One region of the Kytococcus schroeteri genome, then DNA from elsewhere that is predicted to be linked to it. Evidence: riboswitches for the same ligand, from Rfam matches in the RefSeq annotation. Region 1 holds a riboswitch; each other region holds the start of a gene.
The links. A riboswitch is a leader RNA that binds a small molecule or an ion and turns the genes downstream of it on or off. The one in region 1 is predicted to bind S-adenosylmethionine.

Region 1 (10,028 bases):
GGACACGATGGCCTTCGACCACCCCGAGGAGTGGATGAGCGCCTGGACGCTCTTCTTCTGGGCGTGGTGGGTGGCCTGGGCGAGCTTCGTGGGCATGTTCCTGGCCCGCATCTCGCGCGGCCGCACCATCGGGCAGTTCGTGCTCGGCACGCTCACCATCCCGTTCACCTACATCGTCATGTGGGTGTCGATCTTCGGGAACTCCGCGGTGCAGCGCATCCGGGGTGGCGACACCGCGTTCGGCGAGCTCGCCGTGGACTCCCCGGAGCAGGGCTTCTTCACCCTGCTGCAGGACCACCCGCTGCCGATGCTGCTGGTGGGCGTGGCCACCTTCGTGGGCCTGCTGTTCTACGTGACCTCGGCCGACTCCGGCGCGCTGGTCATGGCCAACCTCAGCTCCGACCTGCCCGACCCGGAGACCGACGCCCACCCCGCCCTGCGCATCGGGTGGGCCGTGGCCACCGGCGTGCTCACCATCGCGATGCTCGTGGTGGGCGGCATCCCGGCGCTGCAGAGCGCCACCATCGTCATGGGCCTGCCGTTCGCGGCGGTCATGGTGCTGGTGATGGTGGGGCTGCACCGTGCGCTGGAGGCCGAGCGGGCGCGGGTGGACGCCCACCGTGCCTCGCTCACCGGCCAGCTGGCCCGCGGCGAGGGGCACGGACGCTCCTGGCGCACCCGCCTGGGCACCACCCTCGGGGCGGTGAGCGTGGCCCGGGCCACCGAACGGCTCGAGGAGGTGGTGCTCCCGGCCCTGGAGTCGGTGGCCACCGAGCTGCGCCGCCGCGGCGTGGACGCCCACGTGGAGGCCAGCGAGCCGCTGGAGCGCGGCCGGGTGAAGCGGCGGGCGGTGCTCATCGTGCCCCCGGCCGACGCCGGGGCCCCCTCGGCGCCGGCGGACCCCTTCCGCTACCCGGTGCAGGTGCGGGTGGTGCCGCGGCCGAGCTACGGCGCGGGCGTCATCGAGGCCGACGACACCACCACCCGGCTCGAGGTGGCCCTGCCCACCGGGGAGGTCTACGACGTCCTCACCTCGGAGCCCGACGCGCTGTGCCACGACGTGCTCGACCACTACGAGCGCTGGGCGGCGGCCCGGACGGAGGTCCAGGTCGCGGTCCTCTGACGCAGGTCAGGTCGCGGAGGCTGCCCGCACCAGGGAGCGGGCGGCCTCCAGCCCTGCCCGGAGGGCGTCGTCGGCGGTGCCGTCGAGCATCAGGGCCAGCGACCCCTCGTAGATCACCTCGATCGAGCGGGCGAGGGAGGCGGCCGCCCCCGGGTCGGCCGGCAGGAGGGAACCCGCGGCCTGCTGGAGGCGCGAGCGCAGCAACTCGCGCTCCCGGGTGAGCACGGCAGCGACCTCCGGGGCCGCCTCGGGGAAGCACACGGTGGTGGCGCGGAAGGCGCACCACCGTTCCTCCGGCAGCCGGTCCCGGAGCTCCTGTGCGGCGGTGAACGGCGAGAGCAGCCGCGCCGCCGGGTCCGAGGTGGCGTCCCAGTGCTCGTCCCACGCCTGGGGCCACATCTCCAGGCGGCGGTCGAGGGCGGCGGCCAGCAGGCCGTCCTTGTTGCCGAAGTGCACGTAGAGGCTGGCCGCCGAGGCGTGGGCGTCCTTGAGCAGCACCGTCACGGGGGTGGTGGCGCCCCCGTCGACGAACAGCTTGCGCGTCGCCGCGTCGAGCAGGCGTTCACGCACAGGCGTCTTGGCGGTCATGTCGAGAGCGTAATGGGTGGGGTTGGGAGTGCGAGCCGGGCCCGGGGCGGCGCGGGCCGGCCTGTGCGGGAGGGATGTCCCGGGCGCGAGGAAGGCCCCCGGACCGAGGGGGTCCGGGGGCCTTCGCGGCGTGGCGCGGGTCAGACGCCGGGGGGCGGGGGCGGCGTGCTGCCGCCGCGGTTCCAGGACTGGTCGTCCTGGCCCGTGGAACCGGTGGAACCGTTCCAGTCCTGCTGGCCGGCCGGCGTGGCGCCACCGGACGCCGGGGCGTCGGTGGAGGGCGCCTGGTGGCCGTACTCCGGCGCCGGGGGAGCGGACTGGCCGTACTCGGGCTGGGAGCTCGGGTTCAGGCCGTATCCGGGTGCCGGGGGAGCGGACTGGCCGGTGGTGTTCTGGCCGTAGGCGTCCGGCTGGTAGCCCGGGGCGCCGTTGGTGCCCACCTGGCCGTAGGCTGGGGCGGGCGGAACCTGGCCGTTGCGCTGGGAGTACGGCGTGGACCGGGCGTACTGGTCGGAGTACTCACTGTTGGTGTAGCTGGAGTACTGCTGCTGCTTGTTCTTGCGGCGACCGAAGAACCACAGCAGGCCGCCGACCAGCATGAGCAGGAGGCCCAGCGGGATGAGGAAGATCGCGGCGGCCAACCCCAGCCCGAGCTTCATGAATGCACCCATGTCGGCCGGGCCGCTCAGGGCGTAGCCGGGCTCGGAGCAGGTGACGGTGACGTCGCCGGCCGTGTCGGCGGTGATGGTGCCCAAGATGTTCTCGTTGTTCACCTCGGCGCTCGTGCCCGGGGCAAGGTCGCCCAGGGTGGCGCCCTGGACCGTGCACGCGGAGCTGTCCGCGCCGGGGCCCAGGAGCATGCGGGTCTCGTCCTCGTCCATGCTCACGGTGGTGGAGCCCTCGATGGACTGCTGCTGGTCCACGAAGTCGGAGACCTCCTTGAAGGTCGTGCCTGCTAGCACGGCACCGATGATGCCGAGGACCAGGGACAGGACACCCAGGAAGAACAGGATCTTGCCGAAGGTCTTCATCGGCGTCACCCCTCTCGTGTGTCGGCGCCCGGTCGTGCCGGGCGGGTGTGTGCGGGGCGGACGCCCCGTGCCGGGCCCCACGCTACCGAGGGACGGGGCGTCCGGCGTGAGGCGCACCACGTTCGGCCCGGCGATTTGGAAAATCTCAGACCGGGGTCGTAGGTTGTGCGCACTGTATCCAGAGCGGTGGAGAGATCTGGCTCTTTGAAACCGCAGCAACCCCCCGTCGCGGGCGAGGGTGCTAACGCCAGATGCGATGGAGGAACCATGAGCTGCACCTGTATGACGTCGAGGTCCTGACCCTGCGGCCGGCGCTCCCGTACCCGCTTCGCGCGGAGTGAGGTGAGCGAGCCGGACCGGTCGGGCCCTCAGAACCCACGCATCCACCACCTGTACGCCGTCGCGCCACGGACCCAGGGGTCTGCCACTGCATTCCCCGGTGATTCGTGGGCCCATTTCGTCCTGCCCGGAAGGACCATTCATGATCACCCTGGACAATGTGTCCAAGACCTATTTCCCGCGAGGTGCGGGCGAGCCCGTCCGTGCCCTGGAGGACGTCTCCCTGCACATCGGCCGTGGCCAGGTCCACGGCATCGTCGGGCCGTCGGGCTCCGGCAAGTCCACCCTCGTGCGATGCATCAACCTGCTCGAGCGCCCCACCTCCGGGCGCGTCACCGTGGACGGCCGGGAGCTCACCGCCCTCAGCAGCGGACAGGTGCGCGCCGCACGCCGCGACATCGGCATGATCTTCCAGCACTTCAACCTGCTGGACTCGCGCACCGCCGCCCAGAACGTGGCGCTGCCGCTGGAACTGGCCGGGGTGGGCCGCGCCGAGCGCACCCGCCGTGCCGCCGAGCTGCTCGAGCGGGTGGGCCTGGGCGGCCGGGCCAAGGCCCACCCCCGCCAGCTCTCGGGTGGCCAGAAGCAGCGCGTGGCCATCGCGCGGGCCCTGGTCACCCACCCCAGCGTCCTGCTCTGCGACGAGGCCACCAGCGCCCTGGACCCCGAGACCACCAGCAGCGTCCTGGACCTGCTGCGCGAGCTCACCGCGGACCTCGGGCTGACCACCGTTCTCATCACCCACGAGATGGACGTGGTCACCCGCGTGGCCGACGGCGTCACCCTGCTGGCCGACGGCCACGTGGTGGAGTCCGGCTCGCTGGCCGAGGTGGCCGCCACCCGCGGCAGCGCCCTGGCCTCCCAGCTCGTGCCGCGCCCCGTGCGCGCCCTGGACGCCGCCGACCTCCCGGCCTGCTCCCGCATCGTGACCGTCGACCTGGCCACCCAGGACGAGAACGCCGTCATCGCCGAGCTGCGCGCCACCGGCGCCGAGGTGCAGGTGGCCGCCGCCCGCGTGGAGAACGTGCACGGCGCCCGCGTCGGCACCCTCGACCTGCTCGTCACCCAGCCCTCCACCCACCGACAGGAGATCCCGGCATGACCCGCGACCGCCTCATCGAGGAACTCATCGACGGCACCTGGGACACCCTCTACATGGTGGGCCTGTCCTCGGCCATCGCCCTGCTGCTCGGCATCCCGCTGGGCGTGCTGCTCGTGGCCACCGCGCCCGGCGGGCTCTTCCCGCACCGGGCGCTCAACTCCGTGGTGGGCGCGGTCGTCAACGCCGGCCGGTCCATCCCGTTCATCATCCTGCTGGTGCTCATCGCCCCGCTCACCAAGAGCCTGGCCGGCACCACCATCGGCCCCACGGCCGCCGCCGTGCCGCTGACCCTCGGGGCCATCCCCTTCCTGGCGCGCCTCGTGGAGACCTCCCTGCGCGAGGTCGACCCCGGCAAGGTGGAGGCCGCCACCGCGATGGGGGCCACTCGCGGCCAGGTGATCCGGTCGGTGCTGCTGCCCGAGGCCCTGCCCGGCCTCATCGCCGGACTCACCGTGACCGTCGTGGCCCTCATCGGCTACTCGGCCATGGCCGGCGCCGTGGGCGGCGGGGGCCTGGGCGACCTGGCCATCCGCTACGGCTACCAGCGGTTCGACATGACCGTGACCCTGGCCTGCGTGGCCGTGCTCATGGCCCTGGTGGTGCTGGTGCAGTTCCTCGGCGACACCGCCGCCCGCATCACCCGCCACTGAGCGCCCGCCCGGGTCACCGGGCCCTGCCGCCGCGCGCCGCGCGGCACCCCCTCACAGCCCGCCACGCCGCAGCGCGTCGTGGTGAGGGCACCCCCTACCCACCTGACCGGAGGACCCCGTGCACACCACCTCGCACACCACCCCCGCCCGGCGACGCACCGCGCTGGGCCTGGCCGCCCTCGCTCTCGCCGCCCCCGCGCTCACCGGCTGCGGCGCCGAGGAGACCCGGGCCGAGGAGGACGGACGTCCCGTGCTGCGCGTGGCGGCCACCCCCACGCCCCACGCGGACATCCTGCGCCACGTCGACGAGGAGCAGCTGGACGCCGAGGCCGGCTTCGAGCTGGAGGTCGTGGAGTTCACCGACTACCTGCAGCCCAACGCGGCGCTCGACGAGGGGTCGGTGGACGCCAACTACTACCAGCACCGCCTCTTCCTGCAGAGCCAGGAGCAGGCCGCCGGGTACGACTTCGAGGTCGTGGCGCCCATCTCCAACCAGCCGCTCGGCCTCTACTCCGAGGAGGTCGACTCCCTGGAGGACCTGGCGCCGGGTTCCCGCGTGGCCATCCCCAACGACCCCACCAACGGGGCCCGCGGCCTGTGGCTGCTGCAGGAGGCCGGACTCATCGAGCTGGCGGACACCGGCGACCTCCCGCCGACGCCCGAGGACGTGACCTCCAACCCCAGGGACCTGGAGTTCCTGCCCGTCGAGGCCGCCCAGACCTCCCGCTCCGTCGGCGACGCCACCCTGAGCGCCGTGCCGGGCAACTACGCCGTGCAGGACGGTCTGGACACCGACGACGCCCTCGCCCTGGAGGACCCGCGCGACGAGCGCTTCGTCATCAACCTCGTGACCACCGCCGACCGTGCCGACGACCCGCAGCTGGCCGCCCTGGCCGACGTGCTGCACGGCGACGCGGTGGGGGAGTACATCGAGTCCACCTGGCACGGCACCGTCGTGCAGGTCGACTGACCCCACCCCGCCGCCCCACCCCGTCCACCCACCCACCCCATCCCACCCCACAGGAGATCCCCATGAGCACCGTCCGTCCCACCCGCCGCACCCTCCTCGCCCTCGCCGCCGGCCTCACCGCATCGGCCACCCTGGCCGCCTGCGGCGGCGACGAGAGCACCGGCGGCTCCGCCTCCGGCGGGGAGAGCAAGACGCTGAAGGTCGGCGTCAACCCCGTGCCGCACGGCGAGATCCTCACCTTCGTCAAGGAGAACCTGGCCCAGGAGGCCGGCCTGGACATCGAGGTCGTGGAGTTCACCGACTACGTGCAGCCCAACGCGGCCCTGGACGCCGGTGACCTGGACGCCAACTACTTCCAGCACCAGCCCTACCTGGACGAGCAGAAGAAGGCCGCCGGGTACGACTTCGTGAGCCTGGGCGCGGTGCACCTGGAGCCGCTGGGCGTCTACTCCGAGACGGTGAAGGACCTCAAGGAGCTCTCCGGCGACAGCAAGGTGGCCATCCCCAACGACCCGTCCAACGCCGGTCGTGCGCTCAAGCTGCTCGCCGAGCACGGCGTGCTCGAGCTGGAGGACACCGGCGACATCGCGCCCACCGTGGCCGACGTCAAGGACGGCGGACCGGAGGTCGTGGAGCTCGAGGCCGCGCAGCTGCCCCGCTCGCTCGGTGACGTGGACGCCGCCGTCATCAACGGCAACTACGCCATCGAGGCCGACCTCTCCCCGGTGGACGACTCGCTGGCCCTGGAGAAGGCGGAGGGCAACCCCTACGCCAACCTGCTCGTGGTGCGCAGCGAGGACGCGGAGAACGAGCAGCTCACGAAGCTGGCCGAGCTGTTGCGCAGCGACGAGACCAAGAAGTTCATCAAGGACAAGTACGCCGGCACGGTCATCCCGGCCGAGTGAGCCCCGCGCGGGAGGCTCAGCCGTCGGCGGGGTCCTGCGCCCCGCCGGCGGCCTCCCGCAGTTCGGTCGCCACGTCCTCGATGAAGGTGGTCACTGCGACACCCCCGGCCACCGGGCCACCGGCCATCAGGCCGTCGGCACCCAGCAGCAACGCCGAGGGCGTGGCCTGCAGGGCGAACATGAGGCGCATCTGCTGGCCCTCGTCGTAGCCGACCGTCACACCCGACGGGCGCAGCGGGTCGTCCGGGGCGCTCGGCGTGGTGGTGACCACGAGCACCCCCACGTGCTCGAACTCCCGGGCGAACTCCTCGGCGCGAGCCAGAGCCTCCATGCAGCTGCCGCACCCCAGGCTCACCCAGAGCACGAGCCAGGCCTTCCTCTGGGAGATCTCGCGCAGCCGCAGCGGGCCGTCGTCGCCCGTCACCTGGACGAAGGGGATGGGGGTGCGCACGTAGTCGAGCTCCTCGACCTCGTCCGTGGTGACCACGGCGCCGGCATCGTGGGGGGCGCCCGCCGCTGCCGGGCGGGTCTCGGCAGTGGCGGTGCCCTCGGCACCCCCGCCGATGAGCCAGGTGAGGGCCACGCCGGCGGCCAGCACCGGGATCCACCACCACAGCGACGGCCCGTCCAGCAGGCGGCCGACGATGCTGCCGCCCCGGAACGCGTCCACCACGGTCACCAGCCCCAGGGCCACGAGCACGAGGTTGCGCACCACCGTGGCCCGCGTGATGGTGCCCTGGCCGAGCTTGCCGAAGCACCCGCACGTGACGGGGACGTCGAAGCCCAGGGCCCGCACCACGAGCACCGTGTAGAGCAGCCCCAGCAGCAGCGTGGCCACGGCGGCCACCCCGTACCAGGGGGAGGGGAGGAGCAGCAGGGCCAGGGCCAGGACGACCTCCCCCGGCCCGAGCAGGCGGGGGCCTTGCATCCGCACCATCCAGTGCGGCAGGCGCAGCTGGTGGAAGGCGCTCTCGGTGCTCTGGACGTCGCGGAGCTTGGTCAGGCCGCTGGTGCCGTAGACGGCGGCGAGCAGCAGGCCCGCCCCGGCGGCGGCATCGGGCAGGAGGGACGCGTCACTCATGGTGAAAGTATCCCCCGACCGGCTAAGGTTTCGGGACCGTGGCCCGCGAGGGGCGGGCCCCCGGGTGGGGAGGATCCCGCCATGACCCTGATGCGTCCGGCCACCGAGCGCCCGGGCACCGTCACCGCCTCCGTGCTCCTCATGGTCATGGGCCTGCTCTCCGCCGCCGTCTGGGGCCTCGGCGCCACCCAGGGGTGGTGGGTGTCCGATGCCGGGCTGGCGCAGGCCGCCGACCTCGAGGGCGACTTCGGGCGTGCCCTCGAGGCGTCCCGCGTGGACATGGACCGAGGCAGCATCGAGGACGCGCGGCGCGTGCTCAACGGCACCACGGTGATCCTGGCCCTCGGCGCCGCCACGCTCTGGGCGGGGACCGCGGCGATGGTGTGGCGCGGCATCGGGCCGGCCCGCGACGTGGCCACCACCTCCTGCCTGGTGGGCGTGCTGTGCCTGCTCGGCTGGGCCATGGGTTCGGGCGTGGCCAACACCCTCGCCCTGCAGGTCCAGGCGGGGGTGATGCTGCTGCTCGGGCTGGCCGCGACCGCGCTGCTGTACGTGCCGGCGTCGAGCCGCTGGTTCGACTCGGCCAGCACCTACCGCTGGAGTTGAACCGCCGGGTCCGTCCTGCGGTGGACCGCACGCGTCGTCCCGACGGGGGACACTGCCGGGGTACAGAACGCACACGACCCCCACGCGACCCGCACCCGGAGGTGCCCGTGACCTACACCCAGCCCGGACCGAACCAGCCGGGCGGCTTCCAGGCCGCCCCCAGCCTGGACGACCACCGCGACCTGCGCCCCGTGGCCCGGCCGGCCGCCGTCGACAAGGCCGTGAAGCTCATGTACGCCGGGGCTGGCCTCTCCCTGCTGAGCCTGCTGGTGGGCCTGCTCATGCGGCCCAGCGTGGCGGAGATGAAGGACGCCATGGAGCAGGCGGGCCTCTCCCTCTCCGACGCCCAGATCGAGCAGAGCCTCCAGCAGAGCTTCCTCACCGGCATCATCGGTGGCCTCATCGGTGTGGGCCTGTGGCTCCTGCACGCCTGGGCCGTGGGCAAGGGCCACAACTGGGCCCGCATCACCGGCACCGTCCTGGGTGCGCTGAACATCCTGGGCCTGCTGTTCGGCCTCCTCGGCCTGGCCGTCACCCTGGCCACCACCAGCGGCATCATCGGCTTCGTGCTGCAGGTGGTCTCCGCCGCCCTGGCCGCGGCCATCATCTACTTCATGTGGCGCCCGGAGAACAAGCCCTTCTTCGGCCAGCACTGAGGCACGGCGCCTCGAGCGTGCGGCCCCACCCCGGTCCCTCGGGGTGGGGCCGCGTCGCGTTCTCCACCCGACGGGGGACGGTGTGCCGGGGCGCCGGCGGCACAGCATCGGGGTGAGAACTCGAGGAGGAGACCATGACCCAGCCGCACGACCCCTACGCCCCGCAGGGCCAGCCGTCCCCGGGCCCGCCGCACCAGGGCTGGTCCACGCACCCGTACGGGACGCCGCCGCACCCGTACGCGCAGCCCTCCTTCGGGCACCCTGGCGATGCCCCGCCCGGGTACGGGCACCCGCCCACCGGCCCGGCGCCGCGGCCGCGAGCGGTCGACCTCGCCGTGAAGCTCATGGGGGTCGCCGCTGGTCTGGCGCTCCTCTCGATCCCCCTCGCCTTCCTGCAGCGCGGGGCCATGACCGAGGAGTACCTCGAGCAGATGGAGGCCGCAGGGCAGCCGGGGTCCGCGGGCATGGCGCAGGCGATGATCGACATCGCGCTGGCCGTCACCGTGGTGGTCGCGCTCCTCTCGGCCGGTCTGTGGTTCCTGCATGCGCGGGCCACGGGGCGAGGGAGGAACTGGGCGCGCATCAGCGGGAGCGTCCTGGGCGGTCTCACCCTGCTCACCGCGCCCATCGCCTTCGTCTACGGCGTGGCGGCCGGCACCTCGGTGCCGTGGTACAGCCACCTGCTGAACGCCCTCAACCTCCTGCTCGTGGTGGCCGTCCTCGTGCTCATCTGGCAGCCCCGCAACCAGGCCTTCTTCGCCCAGCGCTGACCGGTCCACCCACCAAAGGTCCGCCTGTGGTCCAGAGGTACGTGCCGGGACGCGTACCTCTGGACCACAGGCGGACTTCTGCGATGGGGGCGCGCTCACGGTCGTGGGGCAGCGGCGCCAACTCGGGCGCACAGGCGCAGGGGCGCGTCCGGGCCGTGCAGGTCCGGCCAGGTCACCCGCACGATGCCCAGACCCATCTCCCGCAGG
Region 2 (10,028 bases), on a different contig from region 1:
CTCCTGACGGAAGCGGCGGATCACGTCCACGGCGTCCACCGGGTAGGTGTGCTGGCTGAAGTAGTCGGCGTCGTCGCCGCTGACCACCAGCACCTCGGTGATGCCGGCGGCGCGGAACTCGGCCGCCATCGGCAGCGGGGCGTCGGGGTCCACGTCGCAGGCGCGCACGTGGGGGATCACGCCGTAGGGGCTGCCGTCGGGGCGGCGCGTGGCCTCCCGCACCTTGCGGCAGCCCACCCACGGGCGCAGGCCGAACTTCACGAGGTCGGGGACGTTGATGGTGTCGGCCCAGGGCGCCACCTCGGACAGGCTGGCGGCCTCGGTGAGCAGCGACTCCTCGCTGCGGGGGACGAGCTCGACGGAGATGCGGGTCATGGGGTCCTCCCGGGGATGTGCGGGTGGTCGGTGGGGTGGGTGGTCGCGGGGGTGCGTCAGCGCAGCAGCGGCGCCAGGTGGGTGCGGGCCTCCTCGGTGCCCCACCCCTTGCGGCGCGCGTAGTCCGCCAGCTGCTCGTCGTCGATGCGGCCGATGGAGAAGTACTGCGCGTCCGGGTGCGCCAGGTAGAGGCCGCTCACGGCACTCACGGGTGTCACGGCGCAGTGCTCGGTGAGCCGCAGCCCCACCCCCTCGGCCCCGAGGAGGCGCCACAGGGTGCGCTTCTCGGTGTGGTCCGGCTGGGCCGGGTAGCCGGGCGCGGGGCGGATGCCGGTGTAGCGCTCGCGGATGAGGTCCGGCACGGGCAGGTCCTCGTCGGGGGCGTACCCCCACAGCCGGGTGCGCACCTCGCGGTGGGCCCACTCGGCGAAGGCCTCGGCCAGCCGGTCGGCCAGCACCTGCACCATGATCGCGCCGTAGTCGTCCTGCTCGGCGCGCAGCGCGGCGGCCAGCTCCTCGGCCCCGTGCACGCCCACGGCGAAGCCGCCCAGGTGGTCGTCGGCGGGGGCCACGAAGTCCGCCAGCGAGGCGTACCCGCCGGAGCCGCGGTGCTTCTGCTGGCGCAGCCCGTGGAAGGTGGCCGGCGCTCCGTCCGTCCCGCCGACCCCGTCCGGGGCCCCGGGCACGCGGGGGTCCACCACCACGTCCTGCCCGTCGGCGCCGCGGTGCGCGGGCCACAGGCCCACCACGCCGCGGGCGGTGAGCAGCCCCTCGTCCACGATGCGCCGCAGCCACGCCTGCCCGTCGGCGAAGGTGGTGCGGGCCTGCTCGCCCACTCGCGGGTCCTGCAGGATGCGCGGGTAGCTGCCGCGCAGCTCCCAGGCGCTGAAGAAGGGCGTCCAGTCCACCACCTCGGCCAGCTCGGCGACGGTCGGCTCGAGGCGGTGCACGCCCAGGTGCGCGGGGGCGGGCGAGGGCTCGGTGACCGCCCGGGTGTCGGCGCAGGCCTCGCCCCACGGCACCAGCCGCACCTCCTTGCGCCCGTAGCGCTCCCGCAGCCCGGCGTGGGTGGCGGCGGTGCGCTCGGCCAGGTCCGCCGGGCGGTGCAGCGCCTCGTTGACCACCGGCACGGCGCGCGAGGCGTCGGTGACGTGCACGACGGTGCCGGAGTACGCCGGGTCGATCTTCACCGCGGTGTGCGCCGCGGAGGTGGTGGCCCCGCCCACGAGCAGCGGCGTGGCCAGCCCGCGTCGCTCCATCTCGGCGGCCAGGGACACCATCTCGTCGAGGCTGGGGGTGATGAGCCCGGAGACGCCGATGACGTCCGCCCCGGTCTCGGCGGCCCGGTCCAGCAGCTGCTCGGCCGGCACCATGACGCCCAGGTCCTCCACCTCGTAGCCGTTGCACGAGAGCACCACGCCCACGATGTTCTTGCCGATGTCGTGCACGTCGCCCTTGACGGTGGCCATGAGCACCCGTCCCTTGGCGTGCCCGCCGGTGTCCTGCGCGGCGGCCTCCAGGTAGGGGGTCAGGTGGGCCACGGCGCGCTTCATGACGCGCGCGGACTTCACCACCTGCGGCAGGAACATGCGCCCGCTGCCGAACAGGTCGCCCACCACGTCCATGCCGGCCATGAGCGGCCCCTCGATGACGGCCAGCGGCGAGCCCAGCTCGAGGCGCGCCTCCTCGGCGTCTTCCTCGGCGAACTCCGCGATGCCGTGCACCAGTGAGTGCCGCAGCCGCTCGGCCACCGGCTCGGCGCGCCACGCGGCTTCCTGCGCGGGGGCCTTCTCGCCGGACTCGTGGCGGTACGACCCGGCCAGCTCCAGCAGCCGCTCGGTGGCGTCATCGCGGCGGGCCAGCACCACGTCCTCCACGGCCTCGCGCAGGGGCGGGTCGATCTCCTCGTAGACCCCCAGCATCCCGGCGTTGACGATGCCCATGTCCAGCCCGGCGGCCACGGCGTGGAAGAGGAAGACAGAGTGCATCGCCTCGCGGACCACGTTGTTGCCGCGGAACGAGAAGGACACGTTGGAGATGCCGCCGCTCACCAGGGTGCCGGGCAGGTTCTGCTTGATCCACCGGGTGGCCTCGATGAAGTCCAGCGCGTACCGGTCGTGCTCGGGCATGCCGGTGGCCACGGTGAGCACGTTGGGGTCGAACACGATGTCCTGCGGCCGCCACCCGGCGCCCACCAGCAGGTCGTGGGCGCGCTGGCAGACCTCGATGCGGCGCTCGAAGGTATCGGCCTGGCCCTGCTCGTCGAAGGCCATCACCACGGCGGCCGCGCCGTGGCGGCGCACCACCTCGGCCCGCTCCAGGAAGGCCTCCTCGCCGTCCTTGAGCGAGAGCGAGTTCACGATCCCGCGGCCCTGCAGGCACTCCAGGCCCGCCTCGAGCACCTCCCACCGGCTGGAGTCCAGCATGACCGGCACGCGGGCCACGTCGGGCTCGGCGGCCAGCAGGTTGAGGAAGTGCACCATCGTGGCGGGGCCGTCGGTCATGCCCTCGTCCACGTTGACGTCCACCAGCTGGGCGCCGTTCTCCACCTGCTGCCGGGCGATGGAGACTGCGGCGTCCCAGTCGCCCTCGGCCACCGCGCGGGCGAACCTCGGCGAGCCGGTGATGTTGGTGCGCTCGCCGATGTTCACGAAGTTCGTCTCGTCGGTGAGCACGAACGGCTCCAGCCCGCTGGCGCGCAGCCGGGGCTCGGGCTCGGCGGGCACGCGCGGGGCGTGGCCGGCCACCGCCTCGGCGATGGCGCGCACGTGCTCCGGGGTGGTTCCGCAGCACCCGCCCACGATGTTGAGCACCCCCTCGGCAGCCAGGTCGCCGAGCACGGCGGCCATGTGCTCGGGCGTCTCCTCGTACTCCCCGAAGGCGTTGGGCAGGCCGGCGTTCGGGTGCGTCGAGAGAAGCGCCGGGGTGGCGGCGGAGAGCTCGCGCAGGTGGGGGCGCAGCGCCTCGGCGCCCAGGGCGCAGTTGAGGCCCAGGCTGAGCAGGTCGGCGTGCTCGGTGCTGATGGCGAAGGCGGTGGGCGTCTGGCCCGAGAGCGTGCGGCCCGAGGCGTCGGTGACGGTGCCCGAGAGCATCACCGGGATGCGGCGGCCGGTCTCGCGCTCCACGTCGCCCACGGCGTGCAGGGCGGCCTTGGCGTTGAGCGTGTCGAAGACGGTCTCCACCAGCACCAGGTCGGCGCCGCCGCGCACCAGGGCGGCCACCTGCTCGCGGTAGGCGGCGCGCAGGGTGGCGTGCGTGACGGTGCGCAGCTCGGGGCGTTCGACGTCCGGGGAGAGCGAGGCGGTGCGGTTGGTGGGCCCCACCGCACCGGCCACCCAGCGGGGACGTCCGTCGGCGGCCTGCACCGCGTCGGCCACCTGCCGGGCGGTGCGGGCGGCGGCCTCGTTGAGGGCGGCCACCAGGTGCTCGCAGCCGTACTCGGCCTGCCCGATGGCGGTGGAGCTGAAGGTGTTGGTGGTGGTGATGTCCGCGCCGGCCTCCAGGTAGGCGCGGTGCACGCCGGCCACCAGGTCGGGGCGGCCCAGGTTGAGCAGGTCGAAGTTGCCGGCCAGCGCACGGTCGTCGGGCGTGTCGTCGGCGTGGAAGTCGGCCTCGGTGAGCTCCATCCGCTGGAACATCGAGCCCCACGCGCCGTCGAGCACGAGGATGCGCTCGCGGGCGGCGGCGTGCAGCGCCGCGGCCGCGGGGGAGGGGGCGAGGGGCTCGGCGGCGGCGGTGCCGGCGGTGGGTGCGGTGACGAGGGGCGCGGCGCTCATCGACACCCACCCCCGGCCCGCTCGAGCCCTGCGGCGACGTCGGCGGCTAGGTCGGCCGGGTCCTCCAGACCCACCGAGAGGCGCAGCAGCCCCTCGCCGATCCCGGCCACCTCGCGCGCCTCGGGCGTCATCGAGGCGTGGGTCATGGTGGGCGGGTGCGCCACGAGCGACTCGGTGCCGCCGAGGGACTCCGCGAGGGTGAAGCACTGCAGCCCGTCGAGGAAGCGCGCCACCGCCTCGCGCCCGCCGGCCAGCTCCAGGCTCACCATCGCCCCGAAGCCCTGCTGCTGGCGAGCGGCCACCGCGTGACCGGGGTGGTCGGGCAGGCCCGGGTGGTGCACCGCGGCCACGGCCGGGTGGCCCACCAGGGCGTCCAGCACGGCGGCGGTCCCCTCGGCGTGGGCGCGCAGGCGGGTGGGCAGCGTGCGCAGGCCGCGGAGGGTCAGGTAGCTGTCGAAGGGCGCGCCGGTGATGCCCAGCACGTTGGACCAGTACGCCAGCTGCTCGGCCAGCTCGTCGGTGCCGGCCACCACCGCGCCGCCCACCACGTCGGAGTGGCCGTTGAGGTACTTGGTGGTGGAGTGCACCACCAGGTCGGCGCCGAGCTCCAGCGGCTGCTGCCACAGCGGGGTGCAGAAGGTGTTGTCCGCGGCCACCAGGGCCCCGGCGCGGTGTGCGGCGTCGGCCACGGCGCGCACGTCGGTGACGCGCAGCAGCGGGTTCGAGGGCGTCTCCACCCACACCAGGGCGGCGCCGGGGGCGAGGGCCTCGGCCAGGGCGGCGGCATCGGACTGGTCCACGGCCACCACCTCGAGCACGCCCCGGCGGTGCAGCTCGTCGAACAGCCGCCAGGTGCCGCCGTAGGCGTCGTGCGGGATCACCACGCGCTGGCCGGGCCGGGCGAAGCCGGTGGCCACCAGGGTGACGGCAGCCATGCCGGTGCAGGTCACCGCGGCGCCGGCGCCCCCCTCGAGGGTGGTGAGCGCCTCGGCGAGCAGGTCGCGGGTGGGATTGCCCGAGCGGGTGTAGTCGTACCGGCGCGGCCGGCCGAGGCCCTCGAAGGCGAAGTTGCTCGAGAGGTGCAGCGGGGGGATCACCGCGCCGTGCGCCGGGTCGGTGTCGATGCCGGTGCGCAGCGCGCGGGTGGTGCGGGAGAGGGAGGTGCGGGTGAGCGTGCTCATGCTGGGGCCTTCCTCAGGGGTCCGGCACCGCGGTGACCATCTCTCGGGGTGCGACGGTGTGCCGGAGGAAGACCCGCGGGGAGGAGCTCGCCCGTCGGTCCCATCTTCCGGCGAGCCGAGGCTCCCCGCAGGAGGTGGCACCGTTCCTCGTGGTCGCCCACGAGGCGGTTGCCCCGGCGTCATCGGTCCTGATCCCTCAGCCGGTCGTGATGGATGTGCGCAGCACGGTACAACACGTCCGGCGCCCGCCCACGCGCTCGGGGTGCAGGGTGGCGGGTGTCACGTCCGGCCGGGGTCAGGGCACCGGGTCCGGGTACCGGGTCCGGGTACGCGCGAGGGCGGGCCCACCGTGGTGGACCCGCCCTCGCGCGGGGGACGCCGGGCCCGCGAGGCCCGCGTCGTGCCGCGTCAGCGGTAGTTGGTGAAGGTCAGCGCGGCGTCGATGTCGTCGTTGGCCTTGAGCGCGCGCTGCACGGCCTGAAGGTCGTCGCGGCTCTTGGAGCTCACGCGCACCTCGTCGCCCTGGATGACGGCCTTGACGCTCTTGCCGAACTCGTCGCGGATCTGCTTGGAGATCTTCTTGGCGACCTCCTGGCTCAGGCCCTCCTTGAGCACCCCCTCCAGGCGGTACTCCTTGCCGGACGGCTTGGGCTCGGCGTCGTCGCCGAAGTCCACGGACTTCAGGCTCACCCCGCGCTTGACCAGCTTGGTCTGCAGCACGTCGAGCACGGCCAGGCAGCGCTCGGCGGTGTTGGCGCGCAGGGTCAGGGCGTCGCCCTTGAGCACCACCTCGGCGCCCACGTTGCGGAAGTCGTAGCGGGTGCCGATCTCCTTGGCGGCCTGGTTGACGGCGTTGTCCACCTCCTGGCGGTCGACCTTGCTCACGACGTCGAACGAGGACTCACTGGCCATGGGTGCTCCTGTCATCGAGGGGGTGGAGCCGCCCCGGGGCGGCTCGGTTTGTCCGATCAAGGGTAGGGCGGCTAGTATCCAGCCCGCAGTTTGGCAGGTTGTCCGAGCGGCCAATGGAAGCGGACTGTAAATCCGTCGGCGAAAGCCTACGCAGGTTCGAATCCTGCACCTGCCACGCACACGACCCCCGAGGAACCGTTCCTCGGGGGTCGTCCCGTACCCGGGCCCCCGCGGATCGAGGGGTGGGCCGCCGGCTCAGACGCGGCCGGGCCGGGTGCCGCGCAGGTCGTCCACGATGGGGAACAGGGCCAGCACCAGCAGCAGTGCGGCGGGGACCACCACCGCCCGGTAGCCCACGGCCACCCCGGCCAGCGCCCCGGCCACGCCCCCGAGCACGAAGGCGCCGACCAGGGTGGCGTGCAGCGCCATCCGCTGCCGGTCGGCCCGCACCGGGTCGGGGTCGCCGGGCGGGTTGCGGTAGAGCCACTTGCCCAGCTCGATGCCGAGGTCGGTGACCATCCCGGTGACGTGCGTGGTGCGGATGGTGGCCCCGGTGACCTTGGTGACCAGCGCGTTCTGCAGGCCCATCGTCCAGCAGAGCACCGCCACCGCCGCCCAGCCGTGGCCCCACGCGGTGACGCTGTCGGCGAGCAGCCCCACGAACAGCATCGCCAGGGCCTCCACCACGAGCACCACCGCGAACCGGCTGGCCACCTGCCGGCGGCGCAACGCATTGAACAGCAGGGCGCAGCTGGCCGCACCCACCACGAAGGACGCGATGCCCAGGGCCGCGAGCAGGGCCAGGCGGTGGTCGCCGAGCACCAACTGGTCGGCCAGGGTGGCGGTGAGCCCGGTCATGTGCGAGGTGTAGACCGCCACCGCCAGGAAGCCCACCGAGTTGAGCATGCCCGCGGTGAACGCCAGACCGGCGGCGAGGTGGCGGTTGTCGGCCGCGGTGCGGTCCGGACCGGCCACCCGGCGCAGGTGGGTCACGGCGCGGACGAGGGCTGGGTGCACGGCGCGACCGTAGCAACGCCGTCCCGATCCCTCGCCCTTGTGGCCCGTGTCACGTCGCGGCCCGACGACCCGGGTGGATTGGCCGCGCGAACCTCGCCGGTCGTACCGTGGTGGCATGACCGAGACCGTGAAGACCGTTGACCTTCCCTCCGAGAACAGCTCCACCGACCCCAGCTGGTACATCCAGATGGAGGACGAGCACGCGGCCCACAACTACGGCCCGCTGCCCGTCGTCCTCGCCGAGGGCAAGAACGCCCGGGTCACCGACGTCGCCGGCAAGACCTACATCGACGCCCTGGCTGGCTACTCCGCGCTGAACTTCGGCCACGGCAACGAGGAGCTCATCGCCGCTGCCAAGGAGCAGCTGGACAAGATGACGCTCACCTCCCGCGCCTTCCACTCCGACCGCCTGGGGCCGTTCACCCGCGACCTGGCCGCCCTCACCGGCAAGGACATGGTCCTGCCGATGAACACCGGCGCCGAGGCCGTGGAGACCGCCCTGAAGATCGCCCGCAAGTGGGGCGCCGACGTCAAGGGCGTCGAGAACGGCAAGCAGCACATCATCGTGATGGACGGCAACTTCCACGGCCGCACCACCACCATCATCAGCTTCTCCACCGACGAGGAGGCCCGCGCCGGCTTCGGCCCGTACGCGCCCGGCTTCTCCGTCGTGGAGTACGGCAACGCGCAGGCCGTGCGCGAGGCCATCACCCCGGACACCGTCGCCGTGCTGCTCGAGCCCATCCAGGGCGAGGGCGGCGTCGTGATCCCGCCGGAGGGCTACCTGGCCGAGGTCCGCGAGATCACCCGCGAGAACAACGTGCTCATGATCTGCGACGAGATCCAGTCCGGCCTGGGCCGCACCGGCACCACGCTGGCCTCCCAGTACGAGGGCGTCGAGGCCGACATGTACACCCTGGGCAAGGCCCTGGGCGGCGGCATCGTGCCGGTGTCCGCGGTCGTGGCCAATGAGGACGTCATGGGCGTCATCACCAAGGGCACCCACGGCTCCACCTTCGGTGGCAACCCGCTGGCCTGCGCCGTCGGCCACCAGGTGGTCAAGATGCTGGCCACCGGCGAGCACCAGAAGGCCGCCGCCGAGCGCGGCAAGCAGCTGGCCGAGGGTCTGGAGGCCCTGGTGGGCAAGGGCCTGGTGGCCGTGCGGACCCGCGGCCTGTGGGCCGGTCTGGACATCGACCCCGAGCTGATGACCGGTCGCGAGGCCTGCGAGAAGCTCATGGAGAACGGCGTGCTGGCCAAGGACACCCACGGCTCCACCATCCGCCTGGCCCCGCCGCTGACCGCGACGGCCGAGGACATCGACGCCATCGTCGAGGCCGTGCGCAAGGCCCTGGGCGCCGACGCCTGATCCGGCGCACCCCGTGACGATGGGGGCCGTTCCGCAGCAGCGGAGCGGCCCCATCGGCGTGTCCGGGGGTCGGGAGGGAGCCCTACCATCGGGACGTGCTGTCCGCGAGCCTGCTGGTCCCCGTCCTCGTCGGCGTCCTCGTGGGGCTGCTCATGGGCTCCCTCGGTGGTGGCGGGGCCATCATCGCCGTCCCGGCGCTCATCTACCTGGTGGGCCAGTCCCCGCTCGAGGCGTCCACCACGTCGCTCGTGGTCGTCGGCCTCACGAGCGTGGTGGGCGTGCTCCAGCACGGGCGCGCCGGGCGCGTCGCCTGGGGTGAGGGAATGGTCTTCGGGCTCCTGGGAGCCGCAGGCGCGGCCGGCGGCTCCGTGGCCTCCCAACGGGTGCCTGAGGCGGTGCTCATGACCGCGTTCGGGCTGCTCCTGCTGTTCGTGGCCCGCACCATGTGGCGCAGGGCCCGCTCCGGGGCCCGCCGCGCGGACGCCGATGACCTCGAGGCCGTGCCGCCCCTGCTCACGCTGCGACCGTTCCGCGTGGACCCCTCGCGGGTGCTGCCGGTGCTGCTGGCGGCCAGTGCGGTCGGGTTCCTCACCGGCTTCTTCGGGGTGGGCGGCGGGTTCGCCGTGGTCCCTGCCCTCACGCTCGTGCTCGGCCTGCCGATGCGGCGCGCGGTGGGCACCTCGCTGCTCGTGATGATCCTCAGCGCCACCGTGGCCCTGGGGGTGCGGGCCGGCAGCGGGTTGCAGCTCGACTGGCCGCTGACCCTCACCTTCGCCGGCGTCGCGATGGCGGCGAGCCTCGTCGGCGGCCGCATCGGCCAGGCCGTGCCCGCCCACCGGCTGCAGAGCGCGTTCGCCCTGCTCCTCGTGGCCGTGGCCGTGCTGACCCTGGTGCAGACCGCGCTGGGCTGACCCCTCAGGCGGTGAGGCCGGCGTCGTCCTGCCCGTCGAGCAGGCTGCTGGCCAGCCAGGCGTCCGGGATGCCGAAGGCGTCCACCAGCACGCCCGCCACCGGCCGCAGCTGCGCGCACAGGGCGTTGACCGTGGCCGTCACCGCCTTGGACTTGGCCCCGCGCAGGTGCTCGTGCTCCAGGAACCAGGCCGCGTTCTCCTCGATGACGCTCAGCGCGTAGAGGTCGCACACCTGGTCCAGCAACGTGGCCAGGTCGGGATCCCGGACGCCCTGCACCACCTCGGCGAAGGCGTCCAGCACCACCCGGTCGATGTGCGCGCGGGCGGCCAGCAGCAGGTGGTCCTGCACGTCGTTGAACGCGGCGAACTGCTCGGCCTCGCTGCCCCTGCGCGACCGGCGCATCCGGGCCGCCGCCGTCTCCAGGGTGTGCTGCTCGCGGTACTGGAAGCACTCCACCTGCCAGGCGCGGTCCATCACCACGTCCTC
Region 3 (10,028 bases), on a different contig from region 1:
GCTCCAACTGCTCCGACAGCTGCAGCACCTGCACCTGCGCGCAGTGCACCTGCTCCACCTGCCAGCACGGCTGAGCAGGCCTCCCGGCACGACGGAGGGGGCGGACCACCTGGTGGTCCGCCCCCTCCGTCGTGCGTGCCGGGGTCAGCCGTCCAGGACGTCGTGGCGCAGCGCCCACCAGTTGACGGGCACGGCGGCCAGGGCGAGCGCGGTGCGCGGGTGGGAGACGCCGCGGCGCGCCACCCAGGCGATGGCCTGGCGCTCGAGCCACAGTCCACCGGCGGCGCCGGCCGCCAGCAGCACCACGCCGGGGAAGACGATGCGCTGCCAGGGGATCTCCGGCTCGTCGAGGCCCTGGGCCGTGCTCGGGAGCTCGGCCTCGGTGGGGTGCTCCGCGAGCTGCGTGGTGTCCTCACCGGCCACGGGCTCGGCGCCCTCGGTGAGGCTCCACGAGGCCTCGGCGGTGCCGGGGGCCACCGGGTCGGGGCGCAGTGCGATGGTGGCCGCGGCGCCGGCGATGATCAGCCCCTGCACGGGCCAGCGGCGGCGCCAGTCCGGGATCCACTCCGGCAGCGCGGTGCTCGCGGTGACCAGGCCGGTCAGGACCAGCGCCGGGGCCAGCTGGAAGGCGTCCCGGCGCACGGTCTGCTGGGGCAGCGAGTGGTCCACTCAGTCCTCCCGGGCCTGGTAGGTGCCGGTGAGGGTCCCCCGGCCGATGGTGTGGAACAGCATCGTGAACGCGGCCACGGTGGCGCTGGCCGAGTTGTCCAGCCCCAGGTCCTCGGTGTCCAGGGCGTGCACGGCCAGGATGTAGCGGTGCGGGCGGTCGCCGGGGGGCGGGGCCATGCCGGCCCAGGCCTTGGCGCCGGTGTCGGCCGAGACCATGAAGGCGCCCTCGGGCAGGTTGTGGCCGCCCTCGGCGCCGGCGTCCGCGGCCAGCTCGGTGACCGAGGCGGGGATGTTCAGGACCGTCCAGTGCCAGAAACCGGCCGGCGTGGGGGCGTCCGGGTCGAAGCAGGACACGGCGAAGGACTTGGTGCCCTCGGGGGCACCGGTCCACGAGAGCTGCGGGGAGGTCTCGTCGCCCTCGGCGGCGTGGCGGCGCGACATCGGCTCGTGGTTGCGCAGGTCGGCGCTGGTGACGGTGAAGTCGGCGGTCTTCGGCAGCAGGCTGTAGGGCTCGGGGGCCTCGGGGCGGTGCAGGTCCATGGGCCCACCGTATGCGTCCGGTGTGGCGTGCGTCATCCCGGTGGGGTGTGGCCGCCCGGCCCGTCCCCAGCCGGTCGTGGCGGCCGCCGTTCGTCCACAGGTCCGCCGGGCGGGGGCGGGGCAGGCCGGGCGCCGACGGATAGCGTGCGCGCATGACCACTGCACCCAGCACGTCGCGCCAGGCCATCGACCTGCTGCCGGAGTCCGCCCGCGCCTTCGCCGTGGTGCTCGAGCGGTTGCCCGACGACGCCTGGGGTCGCCCCACGCCATGCAGCGAGTGGTCGGTCAAGGACGTGGTGAACCACGTGGTGGCCGAGCACGAGTGGGTCCCCCACCTGCTGCGGGGGGAGGGCGTGGAGCAGGTGGGGGACCGGTACGACGGGGACCGGCTCGGCGGCTCGCCGGCTGCTGCCCGCCGTGCGTGGCAGATGGCGATGCTGGGCTCGCTCCAGGCGTGGGCGCAGGTGGAGGAGGTGGACCATCCGGTGGCCCTCTCCGGCGGCATGCAGACCGCGGGGGAGTACGCCCACCAGATGCTCGTGGACCTCACCGTGCACGCCTGGGACGTGGCGCAGGGCGGTGGGGTCTCGGTGCCGGTGCTCACCGACGCCGTGGGCGTCGCCTTCGCCTACGAGAAGCCGCGGGTGGCGCAGGGCGAGGCCGCCGGCCTCTTCGCGCCGCCCAGGCGGCCCCGCTCGGACCATCCGATGGACCAGCTCGTCGCGCTGCTGGGGCGCTGACGTGGCGCTCGCTCCCCTGACCGACCTGCCGCCCACCCCGCGGGTGGTGCTGGACCGCGCCCGACTGCAGGCCAATGTCGACCGCATGGCCGCGACGGCCGCCGAGCGCGGCCAGGCCCTGCGACCCCACGCCAAGACCCACAAGTGCCCGCAGGTGGCCGCCCTGCAGCTGGCAGCCGGTGCGGTGGGCCTCACCGTGGCCACGCTGGGGGAGGCCGAGGCGTTCGCCGAGGCCGGGTGCGGCGACCTGCTCATCGCCTACCCGGTGTGGTGGACGTCCGACCAGGCGCGGCGTGCCGCGGAGCTGGCCACCCGGGTGCGGCTGGCGGTGGGCGTGGACTCCGTGGAAGGTGTGCAGCACCTGGCCGAGCTGTGGCAGGTACCGCGGGGGCGCACCCGGGAGCCCGCCGCGGGGCCGGTGGCCCTGCCGGAGCTCGTGGTGGAGGTGGACAGCGGCCACCACCGCAGCGGGTGCGCCCCGCAGGAGGCCCGCGCGGTGGCGCGTGCCGGCATCGAGACCGGGTTCGTGGTGCGCGGCCTGTTCACCTTCCCCGGACACAGCTACACGCCCGCGGGCCGGCGGGAGGTGGTGCGCCAGGAGGCCGACGCGGTGGCCGAGGCCGCCCGCGGCCTGCGCGCCGCCGGGGTGCTGACCCCGCACGTCTCCGGCGGGTCCACCCCCTCGGTGGCCCTGGAGGAGGCCGGTTTCGACGAGTTGCGCCCGGGCGTCTACGTGTTCGGCGACGCGCAGCAGTGGGAGCTGGGCACGTGTGCGCCCCAGGACATCGCGCTCACCGTGCACTCCACGGTGGTCTCGCACGCCGGTGGGCGCCTCGTCCTGGACGCCGGGAGCAAGGCCCTCGGTGCGGACCGGGCCGGCTGGGCCACCGGCTTCGGGCGGTTGCTGGACCACCCGGGTGCGCGCATCGAGGTGCTCAGCGAGCACCACGCGGTGGCGGTGCTGCCGGACGGCGAGCCGCTGCCGCCGCGGGGCAGCGTGGTGCGCGTGGTGCCCAACCACGTGTGCAACGCGGTCAACCTGGCCGAGGAGCTGCTCGTGGCCGACGACGGTGTGGTCACCGAGCGGTGGCCCGTCGCGGCGCGGGGACGCAACAGCTGAGGGGCGGGACTCGGCGTCGGCTCCGCCGGGTCACCGGCAGGCGGAACGGGCCTTGGTGAGCATCTCCTCGTACTCCGCCCGCGGGTCCGAGGCCAGCACCACGGCCCCGCCGGCCCCCACCGTGACGCGTCCGCCGTGCACGACGGCGGTGCGGATGACGATGGCCAGGTCGGCCGTCCCGGTGGCCGACAGGTAGCCGAGCGTGCCGGCGTAGACCCCGCGCGGTCGGCCCTCGAGGCGGTCGAGCAGGTCGGTGGAGCGGGCCTTGGGGGCTCCCGTCATCGAGCCGCCGGGGAAGGCCGCGCGCAGCAGGTCCACCACCCCGGCCCCCTCGCGCAGGCGCCCGGTCACCGTCGTGACCAGCTGGTGCACCGTCGCGTGGGTCTCCACCGCCATGAGGCGGGGCACCCGGACCGTGCCCGGCCGGCAGACGCGCGCCAGGTCGTTGCGCAGCAGGTCCACGACCATGAGGTTCTCGGCGCGGGTCTTGGGGTCCGTGGCCAGGGCGGCGGCGCGGGCAGCGTCCTCGGCCGGGTCTTCGCTGCGGGCCGCGGTGCCCTTGATGGGGCGGGTCTCCACCGAGCCGTGGGCGTCCACGTGCAGGAAGCGCTCCGGGCTGGAGCACAGCACGGCGGTGCCGCCGTCCTGCAGCAGGGCGGCGAAGGGCGCCGGGTTGGTGCGCCGCTGGCGCAGGTAGGTCGGCAGCACCTCCCCGGTGAAGGGGGCGTCCACGGCCGTGGTGAGGCACAGCTCGTAGGACTCGCCCTCGCGCAACCACCGGCGGGCGGTCTCCACGTGCTCGGCGTAGGTGGCGGCGTCCACGAGCAGGGAGCCCTCCACGTCGGCCACCAGTGGTGTGCCCGCTGGCCGGGGCAGGAGCAGCGGGTCCGGTCCTGGGCCCGTGTCCGCGCCGGGTTCGCCCTCGCCGAGCAGGGCCCGCTGCGTGGAGGCGGCCCAGGCCTCTGCAGCGGTCACGGCGGCCGGCTCGTCGGGGCAGTGGGCCACCACCCACCCGTCCCCGGTGGCGTGGTCGAGCACCGCGTACCGGTCGGCTGACATCCACACCGCCTCGGGCGTGGCCGCGGGGACCACCGGGGGCGCGTCCGAGCGGGTGTCGGTCCAGCGCCGTGCCTCGTAGCCCAGCCAGCCCACGAAGCCGCCCTGCAGGTCGAAGGGCAGATCCTGCCGGTGCGGGGTCGGGCGCGCGGCCAGGGCGTGCTCCAGCACGGCGAAGGGGTCCTGTGCGGCCGAGGGGCGCAGCACCACCGCATGGGGTCCGGTGGGGGTGCCGAGCATCGTGAACCGGCCCCCGCCCTCGCCCGTGCGGGCGCTGTCCAACCACCACGAGGAGGGGCCGGCCGGGTCGGGCACCGGCCCCGACCCGGCCGGCGGTGCGGTCCCGGCCCCGCCGGCCACCCGGGCCGCCCAGCGTGCGTGCACCACCTCGGCGCCCACCCGCTCGAGCCCGGGCACCGGCCTGGCCACGAGGGTCCACGGCCGCGGGGCCGCCGCGCGCACCGCATCGGCGAAGGCCTGCACCACCGCCAGCCCGTGCGGCGTGCCCACCGACTCGGGGTGGAACTGCACGCCCCACCACGGCCGCTGCGTGTGGTGGGCCAGCTGCACCACGCCGTCGGGGGTGCGGGCGTCCACCACCCACCCCGCGGGCAGGGGCTCGACGGCCGCCAGCGAGTGGTAGCGCACCACCTCGGTGGCCGGTGGCAGGTGCGCCGCCAACCCCGTGCCGTGGTGCTCCAGGGCGTCCACCAGCCCGTGCTGCGGGGCCGGGGCCGGCTCCACCCGCCCGCCGGTGGCCACCACCATCAGCTGGTGGCCCAGGCACACCCCCAGCGTCGGCAGGCCGGAGTGCTCCAGCGCCCAGGCCGCCAGGCGCACGTCCTCGGGGCGGGCGGGGTGGCCCGGCCCGGGGGAGATGACCAGGCAGTCCACCGCGCGCACCGCGGTGCGGATGCCGGGGTCGTCGTGCGCCAGCACCAGCGGCTCGCGGCCGAGCGCCGCCGTCAGCAGGTGCGCCAGCACGTGGGTGTAGGAGTCGTGGTTGTCCACGAGCAGGGCATGCAGCGGGCGCGGCGGGAGCGAAGCGGTCACGGCACCTCGTCGAGGGCGGTGTTCCACGCCAGGGCGCGTCCCGGGGCGGCGAGCACCAGTGGCCGCCCGCCGTGCTCCCAGGCCGTCACCCCGCTGATGCCGTGCAGTGCGCTGAGCAGCCAGAGCTCGTGGCCGGCCAGCTCCTGCGGCGTGCGGTGCGCGCTGGCGGTGCGCACCCCGCGGCGGGCGGCCAGCTCGCGCAGCCGGAGCTCGGTGACCGACGGCAGCCGCCCGGCGGCCGGGGGAGTGGTGAGCACCTCGCCCTCCCACCAGGCCAGGGTGCCGTGGGCCGCCTCCAGCACGTGGCCGGCGGACGAGAGCAGCACGGCGTCGTCGGCGCCGCGCCCCAGGGCGGTGCGGCGTGCGTCGGCGAGCACCGCCAGGTCCGGCCCCTTGACCTCGGGAGCGGTGCGCGGGTCGGCTCCCGGGAGGGTCCACAGCCTCGATGCGGGACGACGCGGCGGCGCGGGGCGCAGCAGCACGGTCACCCCGGTGGTGCGCACCTCCAGCCGGGGGAACCACTCGCCCTCGGCCAGCTCGGCCGGCATCTCGTGGGTGGCGGCCACCACCTTCTCGGCCCAGTCCGGCACGCCCGGCCAGGTGCGCGCGGCCGCGGCCACGGTGCGCTCCAGGTGGTGCAGGCGCCCCGGCCACCAGCCGTCCACGTGGCGCCACGAGGTCACCACCACCGGCTCGGGTGCTGCTGCGGCCTCCACGCTCCTCCTCCGCTCTCCGGGCATCACTCGCACGGCCGCTCATTGTGCGGCATCGGTCACAGGGGTTTGCGGTCACCGGGTCCGTGGCCTACGGTCGTGGACACCTCATCCAGAGCGGCCGAGAGACGTGGCTCCACGACGCCGCGGCAACCCGGCGGACCGACAGGTCCGACCACGGGTGCCACTGCCACGAACGATGCGAAGGAGTTCGAGATGCAGCACCGCACCTCCCCTCACCCCCGCCTGAGTGGCGCCGCCCGCACCTCGATGTCGGGCACCTCCTGGGCGTCGCGGCGAATGCCGGCGGCGCAGCGGGCCGCCTGAGCCCCCTGCGCCGAGCCTCGTCCTGAGGCTGACGACCCCCTTTCCCCGCCGCCGCCCCATCGGGTGGCCGGCTGACCGCACCCCGATGCGCCCTCGCGCCGGGGCGGTCCCCCGTACCCAGGAGACGCCATGACCCAGCCCACCACCGCCACCGAGACCACCCCGACCACCCGCGCCACCGCCGACGCCCCCTCCGCCGAGGCCCTGGACCCCACCACGTGGGGCCTGGCCACCCGCGCCGTCCACGCCGGCCAGGTGCCCGACTCCGACACCGGATCCCGCGTGCTGCCGCTCCACCAGACCACCAGCTACGTCTTCGCCGATGCCGACCAGGCCGCCAACCGGTTCGCCCTGGCCGAGCTGGGCCCCATCTACACGCGCCTCAACAACCCCACGACGCAGGTGGTGGAGGACCGCCTGGCCGCCCTGGACGGTGGGGTGGGCGCCCTGCTGCTCTCCTCCGGCCAGTCCGCCACCACCCTGGCGCTGCTCAACCTGTGCGACGCCGGCGACCACGTGGTGGCCTCGTCCCACCTCTACGGCGGCACGCAGAACCTCTTCGCCGTCACCCTCAAGCGCCTGGGCATCGACGTCACCTTCGTGGACCCGGCCGACCCCGCCGCCTGGCGCGCCGCGGCCACCGACGCCACCAAGGCGTTCTTCGGCGAGACCGTCTCCAACCCCTCGGGCACCGTGCTCGACATCGCCGCCGTGGCGGAGGTGGCGCACGAGGTGGGCGTGCCGCTGGTGGTGGACAACACCATCGCCACCCCGGCGCTGCTGCGCCCCATCGAGCACGGGGCCGACGTGGTGGTCTACTCGGCCACCAAGTTCCTCGGCGGGCACGGCACCGCGGTGGCCGGTGCCATCGTCGATGCCGGGCGCTTCGACTACACGGCCCATGGCGACCGCTTCCCGCACTTCACCGAGCCGGACGAGACCTACGGCGGCATCGTCTTCGGCCGTGACCTGGGCGCGGACGGGGTGTTCGGGGTGAACCTCTCCTACGTGCTGCGGGCCCGCGTGGTGCTCCTGCGCGACCTGGGGGCCTCGGTCTCGCCCTTCAACGCGTGGCTCATCGCCCAGGGCCTGGAGACGCTCACGCTCCGTCTGGAACGCCACCTGTCCAACGCGCGCACCCTCGCGCACTGGCTGGCCGAGCACCCGCAGGTGCAGCGCGTCCACTGGGCCGGGCTGCCGGACCACCCCTCCCACGCGGTGTCGGCGCGCTACCTGCCCGACGGTCCCGGCTCGGTCGTCTCCTTCGAGCTGGCCGGCGGTGCCGAGGAGGGGCGCGCCTTCGTCTCCGCCCTGCGCCTGCACAGCCACGTGGCCAACATCGGCGACGTGCGCTCGCTGGTCATCCACCCGGCATCCACCACGCACGCCCAGCTCTCCGAGGCCGACCAGCGCGCGGCCGGCGTCACCCCCGGGCTGGTGCGGCTCAGCGTCGGCATCGAGGACGTGGACGACCTGCGCGCCGACCTCGAGCGGGGGTTCGCGGCCGTGGCTGTCGGGGGTGCGCGGTGACCGCCACGCTCCCGAGGCGTGGCGCGGTGTCCGCCGGCGCCGGGGCACCTGCACCGCGGCACCGCGTCGTGCGCCCCGGGCCGGTGCGCCTGGAGGGTGGTGCGCTGCTGGACCCCGAGGTGTCGCTGCGCACCTGGGGAGCCCCCGCGGCGCCCGACGGCTCCAACGTGGTGGTGGTGCTGCACGCCCTGACCGGCGACTCCCACGTGGGCGGCCCCGGTGGCCCGGCGCACTGCCCGCGCGGGTGGTGGCCGGACCTCATCGGGCCCGGGCGCCCCCTGGACACGCGGCGCCTGCACGTGGTGGCGCCGGACGTGCTCGGCGGGTGCAGCGGCACCACCGGCCCGGCGAGCCCCGCCCCGGACGGGCGCCGGTGGGGCAGTCGCTTCCCGGCCGTGACGGTGCGCGACCAGGTGGCCGTGGAGGTGGCCGCCGTGCGCGCGCTGGGCCTGCGCCGGGTGGGGTACGTGCTCGGCGCCTCGGCCGGTGGCATGCGCGCCCTGGAGTGGGGCCTGCAGCGCGAGGTGGAGGCGGGGCACCTGTGCGTGGTGGCCGCGCCGGCCGTGGCCTCGGCGGACCTGCGCGGCGGCCTGGCCCTGCAGCGGCAGGCGGTGACCGCCGACCCGGCGTGGCGGGGCGGTGACCACCCGTCGGGGGCGGGCCCGGTGGCCGGGCTCGCCCTGGCCCGGCGGATGGCGATGCTCACCTACCGCAGCGCCGACGGCCTCGAGGAGCGCTTCGGGGAGGGGTCGCCGGGCACCTGCGCCTCGGGTGGCTCGGTGACGGCCTGGCTGGACCACCACGGGGACTCGTTCGTGCGGCGCTTCGACGCCGGGGCGTACCTCGCCCTCATCGACGCGATGGCGAGCCACGACGTGGGGCGCGGGCGCGGGGGAGTGCCGGCGGCCCTGGCCGCCGTCCACGCCCGGGTGACGGCGGTGGGCGTGAGCAGCGACCGGCTGGTGCGCCCCGAGGAGGTGCGCCGGGTGGCGGCGCTCGCCGGGGGCCGCTACCTGCAGGTGGAGTCCGCCAGCGGCCACGACGGGTTCCTCACCGAGACCGAGGCCGTGGCGGGGCTGCTGGGCTCGGTGCTGGCCTGAGCGAGGGTGGCAGGGCGTGCGCGGCCCGGGTCGTGGACAACCTGCCTGACCGTGCCACGATGCGCGCCATGACACGCGTGCTGGGAGTGCTGGGTGCCATCGAGGCCGAGGTGGTGGCGCTGCGGGCGGCGCTGGAGGACGCCCACGAGGAGGTGGTGCTCGGCCTGACCGTCACCCGCGGCGTGCTCGACGGCATCCCCCTCGTGCTGGCGCGGTGCGGCGTGGGCAAGGTCAACGGGGCCCTGGGTGCCGCGGCCCTGCGGGTCGCCGGGGCCGAGGCGGTGCTCTTCACCGGGGTGGCCGGCGGCATCGCGCCGGGGGTGGCCGTCGGGGACCTCGTGGTGGCCGATGACGTGGTGCAGCACGACGTGGACGTCACCCCGCTGGGCCGCGGGCCCGGCGAGCTCCTCGGCGAGCCGCTGGCCTGGTCGGCCGACGACCGGCTGCGCGCCGCTTGCGAACGGGCCGCTCGCGCCATCGCCGAGGACGCCGCGGTCCACACCGGGCGGGTGGCCTCGGGCGACCAGTTCGTCGCCAGCGGGGCCGCGCGCGCCCGCATCCACGAGGTGTTCGGCGCCCTGGCCGCCGAGATGGAGGGTGCCGCCACCGCCCAGGCCTGCGCACGCATGGGGCTGCCCTGGGCCGTGGTGCGCAGCATCAGCGACAGCGCCGACGAGGGAGCGGTGGAGGACTTCCCGGCGTTCCTGGAGATGGCCGCCCGCCGCGGGGAGGCGCTGGTGCGGCAGGTGGTGCGCGAGCTGGCCTGAGGTCCGCTGCCCGGCAGCCGCGGGTGTCGCCCCGACCTGACCCGCCTGGTTGCGCCGCTACGGTGACCCATGACCTGGAAGCAGCGCGCCAGGCGTGCCCTCGACCACCCCGTGGCCGGCATCCCGGCGCGCGCCGCCTTCACCGCCCTGGCCACCGCCCAGCTCGCCCGGGCCGCCCGGCACGACCGCCGCACCGTCGGGCTGCCCACCCCCGAGCAGCGAGCCGACACCGCCGAGCACGTCACCATCGCCGTGAAGACCTTCATGCGGCCCGCCACCTGCCGCCGCTTCATCCGCTCCGCGCGGACGTGGTGCCTCTGCCGTTCAACTCCGGGGTCCCCGTGGGGCGCAACCTCGCCCTCTCGATGGTGGACACCGAGTTCACGCTGGTGACCGACGACGACCACGTCTTC

Region 2: linked by a shared signal. The riboswitch ahead of metB (cystathionine gamma-synthase) and the one ahead of ACFFHC_RS06745 (methionine ABC transporter ATP-binding protein) in region 1 are both predicted to bind S-adenosylmethionine.
Region 3: linked by a shared signal. The riboswitch ahead of ACFFHC_RS05480 (O-acetylhomoserine aminocarboxypropyltransferase/cysteine synthase family protein) and the one ahead of ACFFHC_RS06745 (methionine ABC transporter ATP-binding protein) in region 1 are both predicted to bind S-adenosylmethionine.

What each region holds. Positions count from the first base shown of each region.
Region 1 is NZ_JBHLVH010000013.1:217,038-227,065, forward strand. Features, by position in the region: gene betT (choline BCCT transporter BetT) at 1-1,123, shown strand, start outside; gene ACFFHC_RS06735 (TetR/AcrR family transcriptional regulator) at 1,130-1,711, opposite strand; gene ACFFHC_RS06740 (hypothetical protein) at 1,852-2,742, opposite strand; SAM riboswitch class I at 2,914-3,005, shown strand; gene ACFFHC_RS06745 (methionine ABC transporter ATP-binding protein) at 3,224-4,183, shown strand; gene ACFFHC_RS06750 (methionine ABC transporter permease) at 4,180-4,833, shown strand; gene ACFFHC_RS06755 (MetQ/NlpA family ABC transporter substrate-binding protein) at 4,952-5,803, shown strand; gene ACFFHC_RS06760 (MetQ/NlpA family ABC transporter substrate-binding protein) at 5,866-6,708, shown strand; gene ACFFHC_RS06765 (TlpA family protein disulfide reductase) at 6,725-7,789, opposite strand; gene ACFFHC_RS06770 (hypothetical protein) at 7,871-8,395, shown strand; gene ACFFHC_RS06775 (hypothetical protein) at 8,503-9,051, shown strand; gene ACFFHC_RS06780 (hypothetical protein) at 9,186-9,821, shown strand; gene ACFFHC_RS06785 (putative endonuclease domain-containing protein) at 9,917-10,028, opposite strand, start outside.
Region 2 is NZ_JBHLVH010000027.1:66,449-76,476, reverse strand. Features, by position in the region: gene ACFFHC_RS10620 (methylenetetrahydrofolate reductase) at 1-375, opposite strand, end outside; gene metH (methionine synthase) at 432-4,151, opposite strand; gene metB (cystathionine gamma-synthase) at 4,148-5,332, opposite strand; SAM riboswitch class I at 5,430-5,548, opposite strand; gene ACFFHC_RS10605 (YajQ family cyclic di-GMP-binding protein) at 5,741-6,244, opposite strand; tRNA gene ACFFHC_RS10600 (tRNA-Tyr) at 6,337-6,419, shown strand; gene ACFFHC_RS10595 (YoaK family protein) at 6,500-7,261, opposite strand; gene rocD (ornithine--oxo-acid transaminase) at 7,377-8,630, shown strand; gene ACFFHC_RS10585 (sulfite exporter TauE/SafE family protein) at 8,726-9,541, shown strand; gene ACFFHC_RS10580 (acyl-CoA dehydrogenase family protein) at 9,546-10,028, opposite strand, start outside.
Region 3 is NZ_JBHLVH010000012.1:51,992-62,019, forward strand. Features, by position in the region: gene ACFFHC_RS05445 (hypothetical protein) at 1-74, shown strand, start outside; gene ACFFHC_RS05450 (hypothetical protein) at 145-669, opposite strand; gene ACFFHC_RS05455 (YbhB/YbcL family Raf kinase inhibitor-like protein) at 670-1,209, opposite strand; gene ACFFHC_RS05460 (TIGR03086 family metal-binding protein) at 1,362-1,949, shown strand; gene ACFFHC_RS05465 (alanine racemase) at 1,951-3,069, shown strand; gene ACFFHC_RS05470 (chorismate-binding protein) at 3,100-5,178, opposite strand; gene ACFFHC_RS05475 (aminotransferase class IV) at 5,175-5,894, opposite strand; SAM riboswitch class I at 5,997-6,097, shown strand; gene ACFFHC_RS05480 (O-acetylhomoserine aminocarboxypropyltransferase/cysteine synthase family protein) at 6,348-7,748, shown strand; gene ACFFHC_RS05485 (homoserine O-acetyltransferase family protein) at 7,775-8,848, shown strand; gene ACFFHC_RS05490 (5'-methylthioadenosine/adenosylhomocysteine nucleosidase) at 8,917-9,615, shown strand; gene ACFFHC_RS05495 (hypothetical protein) at 9,685-10,008, shown strand.